DNA from 3 places in the Pannonibacter anstelovis genome. Region 3 is predicted to be linked to each of the others. Evidence: riboswitches for the same ligand, from Rfam matches in the RefSeq annotation. Region 3 holds a riboswitch; each other region holds the start of a gene.
What was found. Region 3 has a riboswitch for cobalamin ahead of V6L75_RS00960 (energy-coupling factor ABC transporter permease). Riboswitches for the same ligand answer to the same signal wherever they lie in the genome.
Positions count from the first base shown of each region.

Region 1: linked by a shared signal. The riboswitch ahead of V6L75_RS12185 (DUF1636 domain-containing protein) and the one ahead of V6L75_RS00960 (energy-coupling factor ABC transporter permease) in region 3 are both predicted to bind cobalamin.
Region 2: linked by a shared signal. The riboswitch ahead of nrdH (glutaredoxin-like protein NrdH) and the one ahead of V6L75_RS00960 (energy-coupling factor ABC transporter permease) in region 3 are both predicted to bind cobalamin.

Region 1 is NZ_JBAKBF010000007.1:31,279-35,133, reverse strand. It holds gene preA (NAD-dependent dihydropyrimidine dehydrogenase subunit PreA) at 1-609, shown strand, start outside; cobalamin riboswitch at 927-1,143, shown strand; gene V6L75_RS12185 (DUF1636 domain-containing protein) at 1,179-1,634, shown strand; gene V6L75_RS12180 (ABC transporter ATP-binding protein) at 1,631-2,398, shown strand; gene V6L75_RS12175 (ABC transporter substrate-binding protein) at 2,409-3,350, shown strand; gene V6L75_RS12170 (FecCD family ABC transporter permease) at 3,373-3,855, shown strand, end outside.
Region 2 is NZ_JBAKBF010000003.1:174,170-178,024, reverse strand. It holds gene nrdE (class 1b ribonucleoside-diphosphate reductase subunit alpha) at 1-694, opposite strand, end outside; gene nrdI (class Ib ribonucleoside-diphosphate reductase assembly flavoprotein NrdI) at 688-1,086, opposite strand; gene nrdH (glutaredoxin-like protein NrdH) at 1,109-1,330, opposite strand; cobalamin riboswitch at 1,619-1,833, opposite strand; gene V6L75_RS06105 (2,3-bisphosphoglycerate-dependent phosphoglycerate mutase) at 2,067-2,687, opposite strand; gene dapB (4-hydroxy-tetrahydrodipicolinate reductase) at 2,719-3,531, opposite strand; gene pnp (polyribonucleotide nucleotidyltransferase) at 3,795-3,855, opposite strand, start outside.
Region 3 is NZ_JBAKBF010000001.1:212,139-215,993, forward strand. It holds gene V6L75_RS00950 (hypothetical protein) at 1-186, opposite strand, end outside; gene V6L75_RS00955 (hypothetical protein) at 342-1,502, opposite strand; cobalamin riboswitch at 1,775-1,994, shown strand; gene V6L75_RS00960 (energy-coupling factor ABC transporter permease) at 2,043-2,723, shown strand; gene V6L75_RS00965 (NHLP leader peptide family RiPP precursor) at 2,779-3,120, opposite strand; gene V6L75_RS00970 (NHLP leader peptide family natural product precursor) at 3,132-3,467, opposite strand; gene V6L75_RS00975 (NHLP leader peptide family natural product precursor) at 3,502-3,852, opposite strand.

The sequences.
Region 1 (3,855 bases), on a different contig from region 3:
GCGGTGAAGCCGATTGCCCTCAACATGGTGGCGGAAATCGCCCGTGATCCGGAAACCTATGGCCTGCCCATATCCGGCATCGGCGGCGTCACCACCTGGCGCGATGCGGCAGAGTTCATTGCCCTCGGCGCCGGCAACGTGCAGGTCTGCACCGCCGCCATGACCTATGGCTTCAAGATCGTCGAGGAGATGATCGAGGGGCTGAAGGACTGGATGGGCGGGGCCGGTTACGAGCGGATTTCGGACTTCTCAGGCCGTGCAGTGCCCAATGTCACCGACTGGCGCTACCTCAACCTCAACTACATCGCCAAGGCGAAGATCGACGAGGACCTCTGCATCAAGTGTGGCCGCTGCCACATCGCCTGCGAGGACACCTCGCATCAGGCGATCACCAGCATGGTGGACGGGGTACGCAAGTTCGAAGTGATCGACGAGGAATGCGTCGGCTGCAATCTCTGCGTCTCGGTCTGCCCGGTGGAAAATTGCATCACCATGGAACCAATGGCCACCGGAACCGTTGATCCGCGGACGGGCCGTACCGTCTCTGGGGACTATGCCAACTGGACGACACATCCGAACAACCCCAGCGCCCGCATCGCCGCCGAGTGACGGAGCCACCGGGGAGCTTTGCTCAACGGGAATTGTTCGAACACTGCGGCGCCTGAGCGTTCCAAGTCTTGATGCGTCAGCATCTTAGGACTTGGCGTAAAGGCAGAGACTTGCGACGGCACCCCAGCCCCCGGGATGCCGTTCACCCCAGCTCGATGAGAGGCGACTCCCCCGGCTGCCGGCATAGGCAGCCGGGGATTTTTTTGTCCTTACGAAGCCATATATTGTAATGTTATCTTATAACATATATCACTACCCCAGTATGAAAACCTGTTCCGGATTTATGACGATGGAGCTTGACAGGAAGGACGGCGGATTTGATCATCTGCGGCGATGGTTCCCGGCTGGCAAAGCCTTGGCCGGGTGAAAAGGGAACACGGTACGGTGTAGCCAACAGGCGCCAAGTCCGTGACTGCCCCCGCAACTGTAGGCGGCGAGCGACCCCGGGTGATCCACTGTTCCACCGAGGAACGGGAAGGACCGGGCAAGCGGCGACCCGCAAGTCAGGAGACCTGCCATCACAACAGACCTCAAACCGCCGGGCGGGGTGTCCCGGAAGGAGCATGTCCATGACCATTCAGGGACCGGCCTTGGCCGGAACACCTGCGCCTGCGCCTATGCAGCAGGCCATCCCGAAGACGGAAGGCCCCTCCCCTTCCCATTATCTCACGATCTGCGTTACATGCCGCGACAAGGAGACCGGCGAACGGCCCGGGCATGATCTAGGCACAGCCCTTGCCAGCGCGCTGCAGGCCGATACGGACTGGTCCGTCTCAGGCGTTGAATGCATGGCCGCCTGTGGCCAGCCCTGCACTGTCGCCCTGACCGCACAGTTCAAGACCGGCTGGCTGTTCGGGCACCTGACGCTGGAAGACGTGCCGGACATTGCCGCTTTTGCCCGCCAGTATCACGGTCTGGCCGATGGCTGGTGCAAGGCATCCGAGCGTCCGGGCCGGATGGCGAAGACGGCGCTGGCCCGCATTCCCGCACCCGGCCGCACAACCACCTTCAGGCCCGGCACGTGAGCGCGCCTTTCTTCGAGGCTGATAACCTCGGCTGGGGGCCGCGCGGAAACCTCACGCTCCTCTCCGGGATCAGCTTCACCGTCAATCAGGGTGAGATGCTGGCCATTTGCGGTGCCAATGGGGCGGGAAAATCGTCGCTGCTGCGACTGCTTTACCGCTTCCACAAGCCGCAGACAGGTGACGTGCGGCTGGAGGGCACGAGCCTTTGGGCCATGTCCAGCCGTGACACGGCCCGCCGCATTGCCGTGGTACTGCAGGAGCAGCCGACGGATTTTGCCCTGACCGTGCGCCAGATCGTCAGCCTCGGCCGCCTGCCGCATCAGCGCGGACTTGCGGCAGCAGGAGCGCGTGACGGCGAGGTGGTGGAGCATGCCCTGGCCCGGCTGCATCTGACGGCGCTGAGCGAGCGCTCCTTCGGCACCCTGTCCGGCGGCGAGCGCCAGCGTGTGCTGGTGGCCCGTGCGCTGGCGCAGGAGCCGCGCCTGCTGATCCTTGATGAGCCGACGAACCATCTCGATATCCGCCACCAGCTGGAGCTGATGGCCCTGCTGCGCGGCCTGCCGCTGACGGTGATCACCACCCTGCATGACCTGACGCTGGCCGCAGAGCATGCTGACCGGGTGCTGCTGCTCGCCAACGGCACCGTGCTCGCCATGGACAGGCCGGAAGCGGCGCTGACCGAAGCCAATATCGCCGGGGCTTTCTCCGTCCGTTCACGGATCGATACCTCCGGCCATTCCCCCCGTTTTTCCTTTCACTTGTGAGATCTGACCGATGCGTATAGCCCTTGCTTTCGCCGCCCTTCTGGCCACCACCGCCAGCGCCTTTGCCTATCCGGTGACGGTGAAAAGCTGCAACCGCGATGTCACCTTTGACGCCGCCCCCACACGCGCCATCTCCAATGACGTGAACCTCACCGAAATGATGCTGGTGCTGGGCCTGACGGACCACATGGCCGGTTACACCGGCGTGTCCGGCTGGAAGACGCTGGACCCGGAGATGCGCGAAGGCGTGAAGGAGCTGCCGGAACTCGCCGAAAAATACCCCACCAAGGAAGTGCTGCTGGGTGCGGAAGCCGATTTCTATTTCGCAGGCTGGAACTACGGCATGAAGGTGGGCGGCGAGGTGACGCCGGAAACGCTAGCCCCCTTCGGTATCAAGGTCTATGAGCTGACCGAAAGCTGCATCCACATCGGCCCCAGGGAGAAGATCTCCATGGCCGACATGTACAACGATCTTCTGAACCTCGGGACGATCTTCGGCGTCGAGGACAAGGCCAGGGCGCTGGTCGCCGGTTACGAGGCAAAGCTTGCCGAAGTGACCGCCAGGGTAAAGGAGCCGGGCAAGGAGCCGCTGCGCGTCTTCGTCTATGACAGCGGCGAGGACACGCCCTTCACCGCAGGCCGCTATGCCATGCCCACCGCCCTCATCGAGGCCGCAGGCGGGCGCAACATCATGGATGATCTCGACAAGAGCTGGGCCACCGTCGCCTGGGAGCCGGTGATCGAGCGCAACCCGGAAGTGGTCGTTATCGTCAACTACGGGCAGGTGACAGCGGACCAGAAGATCGCCTTCATGAAGTCCAACCCAGCCTTCGCCAGCATTGATGCCGTGAAGAATGACCGCTTCGTCGTGCTGGAATATGTCGAGGCGACACCCGGCCCCCGCAACATCCGCGCCGTGGAGAAGCTCGTTGACGGTTTCACACGCAACTGAGCCCGAGGCGCGGGCGGGCACCATCAGAGCGCACCGGCTTTGGCCGGTGCTGGCTGTCTGCAGCCTATGCCTTGCCCTGCTGGCGGCGGCGGTCATTGCCGCCCTCGCCGTGGGCGCCGTCGCCGTGCCGCCCGCTGACGTGGCAGGCATCCTGCTGTCCAAGCTTTTCCCTGGATCGGTGGAGAAGACCTGGAGCGCTGCGCGCGAGGCCATCGTCTGGGATGTGCGCTTTCCACGTGCACTGCTGGCGGCCCTTGTCGGCGCGGGCCTTGCCATGACCGGTGCGGCCCTGCAGTCGGTGACCCGCAATCAGCTGGCAGACCCGCATCTGCTCGGCATTTCCTCAGGCGCCGCCTTCGGCGCGATTCTGGCACTGCTTCATACCGGGTTGTTTCTCGGTATGCTGACCGTACCGCTGCTCGCCTTTTTCGGCGCGCTGGGGGCAACAGCCATTGTGCTCTGCGTGGTGCGGATCACGCGGGCCGGTTCGCCCGACCGGCTGGTG
Region 2 (3,855 bases), on a different contig from region 3:
TCAGGCACAGGGCTACGCCGCCGCCGCGCTTGGACAGCTGCAGCGCCGAATTGATCGACCGGCCGATGGACTCCATGTTGTCTTCGATGCGCAGCAGGAAGCAGGACACCAGCTCGCCGCGGCTCTTCTTGCCCGCGTTGAGGAAGGTCGGCGTTGCCGGCTGGAAGCGGCCGGTGATGATCTCTTCCATCATCGCCATGGCAAGGGCTTCGTCGCCGCGTGCCAGCGCCAGCGCCACCATGCAGACGCGGTCTTCGTAGCGCTCCAGATAGCGCTTTCCGTCAAACGTCTTCAGCGTATAGGACGTGTAATACTTGAAGGCGCCGAGGAAGGTCGGGAAGCGGAACTTCTTCGCATAGGCAGCGTCGAACAGGTCGCGCACGAATTCGAAGGAATACTGTTCCAGAACCTCGGGCTCGTAGTAGCCCTCGGTGACCAGATAATCGAGCTTCTCCTTCAGATTATGGAAGAAGACCGTGTTCTGGTTCACGTGCGAGAGGAAATACTGGCGAGCGGCCTCGCGGTCCTTCTCGAACTGGATCTTTCCCTCATCATCATAGAGGTTCAGCATCGCGTTCAGCGCGTGATAGTCCAGCGCCGTGGACTGACGGGCATTGCTGCCGCCGGAAGCCGGGGCAACGGCTGCGGAGTGGGTCTTTGCGCCCGCGTCCTGCGGGGAATCCGTGTCTAGCATGTCCAAAACCGTTCCAGTCCGAGGGTGACGTTCCCGACATCTTCCGCCGTGCCCAGAAGCTCGAACCTGTAGAGGAACGGCACGTTGCACTTGGCGGAAATGATGTTGCCGGCGATGGCATAGCCTTCGCCAAAATTGGTGTTTCCCGCAGCAATGACGCCGCGTAGGAGAGTGCGGTTCTGCTCCTCGTTGAGAAAGCGGATCACGGGCTTGGGCACCGCGCCCTTCGGGGTGCCGCCGCCATAGGTCGGTGTCACCAGCACGAAGGGCTCGCTTACGAGGGGCACGGGCGCACTGGCGTCCACGGGCAGGCGGATGGCGTCCATACCCAGCTTCTCAACGAAGCGCCGGGTATTTTCCGAAGTGCTGGAAAAATAGACGAGCCTGGCCATGGTGCATGCGCCCTTCAGTGTTTCAGGCGAGGCCGCCGATCAGGTCCGGGCGGAAACCGGCCCAGTGGTTTTCGCCGGCAACAACCACCGGCACCTGGCGGTAGCCAAGACCGGTCACATAGTCATAGGCCGCCGTATCTTCGGAGATATCGACCAGCGTGTAGTCAATGCCCTTGCGCTCAAGGGCGCGAGTGGTGGCATTGCACTGGACGCAGGCGGGCTTGCTGTAGACGGTGACGGTCATCGGTCGTTCCTCGTATGACGGACGTAACAAAGGGTTCGGCCACGCGTCTGCGCAGCCGGTATCAGATGAAAACTCAAGGACAAATTTACGCGCCCCAACCAGATAGTGTCCGGCGGAACGGTGGAAACAGGCCGCGGGCAACTACCCGGGCGGAAACTCGTAAACGGCTCTCTTCATCATGCCTGCACCCCGAAGCACTGCTGCCGAAGCAGATGGCGCTGGCCAGAGGGAGCGGACAGCCCGGCATAACCGGACATGAACTGACCACACCCCTCCGGCACCCCGCCGGTGGACGTTACGTTCAAGGCAGGTCTCCTGGCTCACGGGTCATCACGCCGCCCCGCCTTCCCAGGCCTTGCGGCCAAGTGGCAGAATAGGACGAACGCTCTCCGTTCACAGTTGCGGGGGCAGCCTGGGAATTGCCGGATTTCCGCCGGTTTCACCCTGTTCCCGTCTTAGCTCATCGGCGTTTCCGCCAGAGAACCCTGAACAGGAGTCAACATAGCGGAGATTCGATTTTTATCAATCCCTATGTGAAATGGCGTCGGATACCCACAAGATGTAGTGATCCGGCTCAAAGCCAGCACGGCCGGAAAATGGCGGAAATCTGCGAAAGAGCGCTTCAGACCATGAAAAAGGGCACCCCTTTTGAGGGTGCCCTCGATGGCAAAATTGTGTTTTCCGGGGATCAGTGCACGCCAGATCTTGATACCTCTGGACTCAGCTGACCGGGGCTTCAGTCAGCCAGATCCTCGACGCTTGCCACCTGGCCGTCTTCATCAAGACGGTAGACGACTGGTGCGCCGGTGCCCAGTTCGCGCTTGAGGATCTGTTCCGGCGTCAGCTTTTCCAGTTCCATGATCAGCGCGCGCAGGGAGTTGCCGTGGGCGGCAACGATGACGCGGGTGCCTTCCATGACGCGCGGCAGGATCTCGGCGCGGTAATAGGGCAGAACGCGCTCGGCGGTCATCTTCAGGCTTTCGCCGCCCGGAGGGGGCACGTCGAAGGAGCGGCGCCAGATGTGCACCTGCTCTTCACCGAACTTCTCGCGGGCTTCATCCTTGTTCATGCCGGTGATGTCGCCGTAGTCGCGCTCATTCAGGGCCTGATTGCGGATCGTCTCCAGGCCCTCCTGGCCGAGTTCGGCAAGGATGAGCTTCAGCGTGTGCTGCGCACGGGTCAGGTCCGAGGTGAAGGCGACGTCGAACTTCAGCTTCATGTCGCGCAGCTTGCCGCCGGCGGCCTTGGCTTCACCGATGCCCTGCTCAGTCAGGTCCGGGTCCTTCCAGCCGGTGAAGAGGTTCTTGAGGTTCCATTCGCTCTGGCCGTGGCGGACGAGCACCAAGAGACGTTCCATGCACCGATCTCCTTGAATTTCTGAATTTGTGTCAGTCGTTGAGGCCGAGCACGTCGGCCATGGAGTAAAGACCCGGCTTGCGGTCACGCGCCCACAGGGCTGCCCTGACTGCACCACGGGCAAAGATCTGGCGGTCTTCCGCCTTGTGGGTCAGTTCGACCCGCTCACCCTCACCGGCGAGGATGACGGTGTGGTCGCCGACGACAGACCCACCGCGCAGGGTGGCGAAACCGATGGTGCCGGCCTCACGCGGGCCGGTATGCCCGTCGCGCACCCGCACCGAATGCTCTGCAAGGCCGATGCCGCGCCCTTCGGCCGCAGCCTCGCCCAGCAGCAGCGCCGTGCCGGAGGGTGCATCCACCTTGTGGCGGTGATGCATCTCGACGATTTCCAGATCGTAATCGGGGCCAAGGGCTGCAGCGGCCTTCTTCACCAGCGCCGCCAGCAGATTGACGCCAAGGCTCATGTTGCCGGACTTGACGAGCCGGGCATGGCGGGCGGCGGCTTCCAGCTTCGGCTGGTCCTCGTCCGTCCAGCCCGTGGTGCCAATCACATGCACGATGCGCGCCTGGGCGGCGAGTTCGGCAAAATGCAGGCTGGCCTTGGGAGCGGTGAAATCCAGCACGCCTTCGGCGGCAGCAAAAGCGGTCAGCGGATCATCCGTCACCTTGACGCCGAGCGGGCCGAGACCTGCCAGCTCACCTGCATCTTTCCCCAGAGCAGGAGAGCCTTCCCGTTCGATGGCGGCGGCGAGCACGCTGCCTTCCATGGCGGTGATGGCGCGCACAAGGGCCTGGCCCATCCGGCCCGCAGCCCCGACGACGACAAGACGCATCTGGCTCATGTGTGTTCCTGAATTTGTTTCCGGCCCGATATATCAGGCGGGAGGGGCGCGCGAAAGGGCTTGTGGCGGTGAAGCTGTGTGCCCGGGCCACGTGTATTCGTGCCCGGGGTGCCTTGTCTTCACACGCAGTGCTGAAGCGAGGGTGCCGCAGGCCGCAAGGGACGCAGCGGCAGAGCAGATCAAACTTGCCTGGCGCCGCTGGGCAAAAGAAAAGACCCGGGCTTGCGGCCCGGGTCCCATGTCTTTCAGGATCTGGAAGCGGATTATTCCGCTTCCTTTTCCTTCTCGATTTCCTTGCCGGTTGCCTGATCGACAACCTTCATG
Region 3 (3,855 bases):
ATTTTCGTTTGCACCATCTTCGGCGCGTTCGTAGCTGGCAACCGAAGCCCCCATGCTGGTGAAGTCCGCCATCCAGCGGTCCACCAGAACACTGGCCTGGTTGGCGAAAGCGTGGGAGGGAAGCGACATGACCAGTACCACCGTGGCGGTACGGGCGCTGAAGCGGGTGAAGATCGGGTTCGGCAACAAGGCTTGGCCTCCTATTGTAAAAATGCAAAGCGCGGCAGTTCAGTCAAACCGCCGCGCTGGCTGGTTCCGAATTCATGCGTCCGGTCTATGGTGCCATTGATGGGCTGCCATCGCGGGAACCCATCGGCCGGCGCGGGACCGTCAAACGGCGCTTATTTCTTGTTGGCCGTGACGTCGATCCCAAGGATCTGCGGCAGGCCCTGCGGTGCCATGACTGCCGTTCCGAAGATCTGCGCGACGGAAACAGGAGCTGCCGGCTTGGCGTCAGCCTGCAGTGACACGGGGTTGTCCAGGAATTCGCCGGCAGCAGCTGCCACCTTGGCCTGGAACTCCGGGTTCTGAAGCAGGGCGAGCATCATCGGCAGGCCGGTCTTGAGCTGGCTAACGACTGCGGCTCGGTCCGATCCTGCAGTCTTGGCCTGCTGGTCGAGGAGGCGGTCGACGATCGAGCCGTTGTCGAAGCGCAGGCGCATGGAGTTCAGCGTCAGGCCCTGCAGGATAGCCATGGCTTCGTCGCTGTTGTCCTTGGCTGCTTCCAGCTTCTCGGCCACTTCCTTGGTCAGGCCGCCGATCTGCACAGCCAGGGCGACGCCGCCCATTTCAGCTGCGGTCATGTCGAGCCTCGGCAGGTCAAGCACACCGGTGACCGGATCCCACTTGAACTCTGCCGCCACTTCGGCATTCACGGTCTCATAGCCAAGATCGGTGAGCTGCTTGGCAGTGCCTGCGTCAAGCTCTGAAACCGCAATGGCGATACCCGTCATGTTCAGTTCGCCCGAGGTTGGCAGATTGCCTTCGCGGCTGTTGATCGCAGCATAGACGGTGTCCAGCGAGGCCTTGGTAACGTCACCTTCGGCGATCTCGATACCTTCAGCCTCGATGGTGTTGTAATCTGCAGTTTCCTCGAAGGATTTGGACCCGTCAGCAGGCGGAAGAACCACACCTGTCAGGGTCAGCGATGCCATCGACACAGATGCGCCGTCCTTGTCTTCAAGCACGGCTTCCTCGATGGCGACGCCATCAAGGCTCATCGTCCCATCTGACTTTTCTTCACCGTTGGTCAGGGTGATGATGCCGATGGTGCCGGAACCATCTTCCGGTGTCTTGCCTTCAAGGGCGACATCCTCAAGGGTTACCTGATCGCCATCTTCGGAAACGCTGCCGACCGACACGACCTTTACATTGCCGGCCTCTACCCGTGACAGGAAGGCATCGGCAACATCGTTGCCGGTCGCCTCGAAAGCCAGCGCACCGTGGGTCAGCGCCAAGGCCATGACGGAGACACTGACACCACGCATCAGAAAGGATCGCATTTGAAGCTCCAGATTGAGAACTGAAATCTAAACCGCCGGAACCATGTCCCAACCTTGCCATAAAGGTCCGTGACCTGCGTCACACACAGGTCTTTGGCTGGAACGCGGCTATCGATGATGCATGGTAAACTACTCCAGCATAACGGCTTTGTGAAATGATCTGTCAAAGCGGGCGATTTCACGGCGCTTTGATGCGCCTGGCTCATACTTTTTGCCGGTATGTGGAAAGACATGCATGAACGCACAAATGCTATGGCATTGTTTCTATCTGGGCTAGAGTGAAGCTGATGGGCCGCGCAGACAGATGCTGCTACGGCAAAAAACAGGGAACGGGGTGAGGGCCCGCACATCGTGCAAGGCCTGATTCCCCGGCTGCCCCCGCAACTGTAAACGGCGAGCGATGCCTCTATGCCACTGGCCCCGCAAGGGCTGGGAAGGCAGGCGAAGCGGTGAACCGTAAGCCAGGATACCTGTCCATCACATGACCGGGCGCAAAGCCCAATCCAGTCCAATGCGCGGCGGGCGCAGAAAGGAACGAGCATGCATATCGAAGAAGGCGTCGTTGAAGGCGCGAAAATCATCCTGAGTTATGGCACAGCGGCAACGGCTTTCGGGCTTGCAGCAAAACTCGCCGTTGACGACCTGCGGACCAATGGCGGTGCCATTCCGCTTCTCCTGCGCAGCATCATGACCACTGCGCTCGTGTTTTGCTTCTTCGAGGTGCTGCCGCATCACCCCGTGGGCGTGTCCGAGGTGCATCTGATTCTCGGCTCTACACTGCTGCTGCTGTTCGGGGCAGGGGCTGCTGCCATCGGGCTAGCCGCCGGTCTGCTGATGCAGGGCCTGTTCTTTGCACCCTTCGACCTGCCGCAATACGGCATGAATGTCACCACGCTGCTGGTGCCTCTCTTTGGCATCAGCCTGCTGGCAAAGCGAATCATTGCGCCGTCGACACCGTATGTGGACCTGAAATATTCGCAGGCGCTGGCGCTTTCCACCGCCTATCAGGGCGGCATTGTTGCCTGGGTGGCCTTCTGGGCCGTCTATGGCCACGGTTTCTCCACTGAGAACCTCGCTGATGTGGCCAGCTTCGGTGCGGCTTACATGACCGTGATCATTCTGGAGCCGCTGGTGGACCTCGGCGTGCTGGCGGGCGCAAAGGCTCTGAAGCAGCTCAGCGGCAGCCCGCTGTTCAACGCAAGGCTTCATGTGGCGGGCTGAGCCTTTGGCATGAAAAGAGGCCGGGGAACTCCCGGCCTCCATGCAAAGGCGTGGATCAGAATGGGTCGTAGCCAATGCGGCGCAGCTTGTCCTGCGTCCAGCCATCGCCCTTGCAGCCCTTGTAGGCGCCGCCGGCTGCATAATCGAGCAATTCGTCCGGCAGTTCATCTGCCTCGATGCGGCGCGGAAGCACCAGCACGATCTCTCCGGGAGCTTCTTCCAGGACCCGGATCGCAAGGCTCGGGACCGGATCCGTGCCAAGCAATTCCACAAGTACTGCATGCGGATCGTTCAGAAGGGCGCTGCGGAAGGCAGTGTCAGTTTCTGCCTTCTTGCGAAGCTCGGCCTCAAGAACGGCGCGAGCCTTCTCGAACGGATAGGCTGTGATTTCGCTCATGATCGTCTCCCTTAGAACCTGATGCCACGGCCTTCGATTGGGGTAAAGAAACCTATATCGCTCAAGCACTTGTGCAGATTTCCGCCGGACGCATAGTCCAGAAGCTCATCCGGCAGCTCGTCTTCGGCGATGGAGCGCGGCAGTACGAGAAGCACTTCGCCGGCCTGTTCCTCGACGACGCTGATCTTCATCGATGGGATCGGGTCATTGCCGAACATGTCGCGGATGGCGGCATGCGGATTGCTCTTCAGCAGCTCGCGGAAGGCTGTGTCGGAAGTTGCCCTGGCAACGAGCGCAGCCTCGATGTGGGCGCGGGCGCCGGCAACGGCATCTGTCATGGACGTCATAAATTTGGCCTCTGTTGTTAAATTGGCGTTCTGTTCATTTCTTGCAAAGCGCAGCGAAAATAGGATCTCCCTTGACTATGTAATCGGCATCCGGAGGCGAAAAGGGGCTCATGAACCCTCCACCAGAGGCATAATCAAGCAGCTCGTCCGGCAGCTCGTCCTGAGCGATCTTACGGGGCAGAACGAGCGTGACTTCGCCGGCCTGTTCTTCCACCACAGTGATCTTCAGCGACGGGATCGGATCATTGCCCAGCAGCTCACGGAGCGCGGCATGCGGATTGCTCTTCAGCAGCTTGCAGAAGGCCGCGTCATACGTGGCCTTTTCGATCAGCGCAGCCTCAATGTGGGCGCGGGCGGCTGCCATGGTATCTGTCATATGCGGCATGGC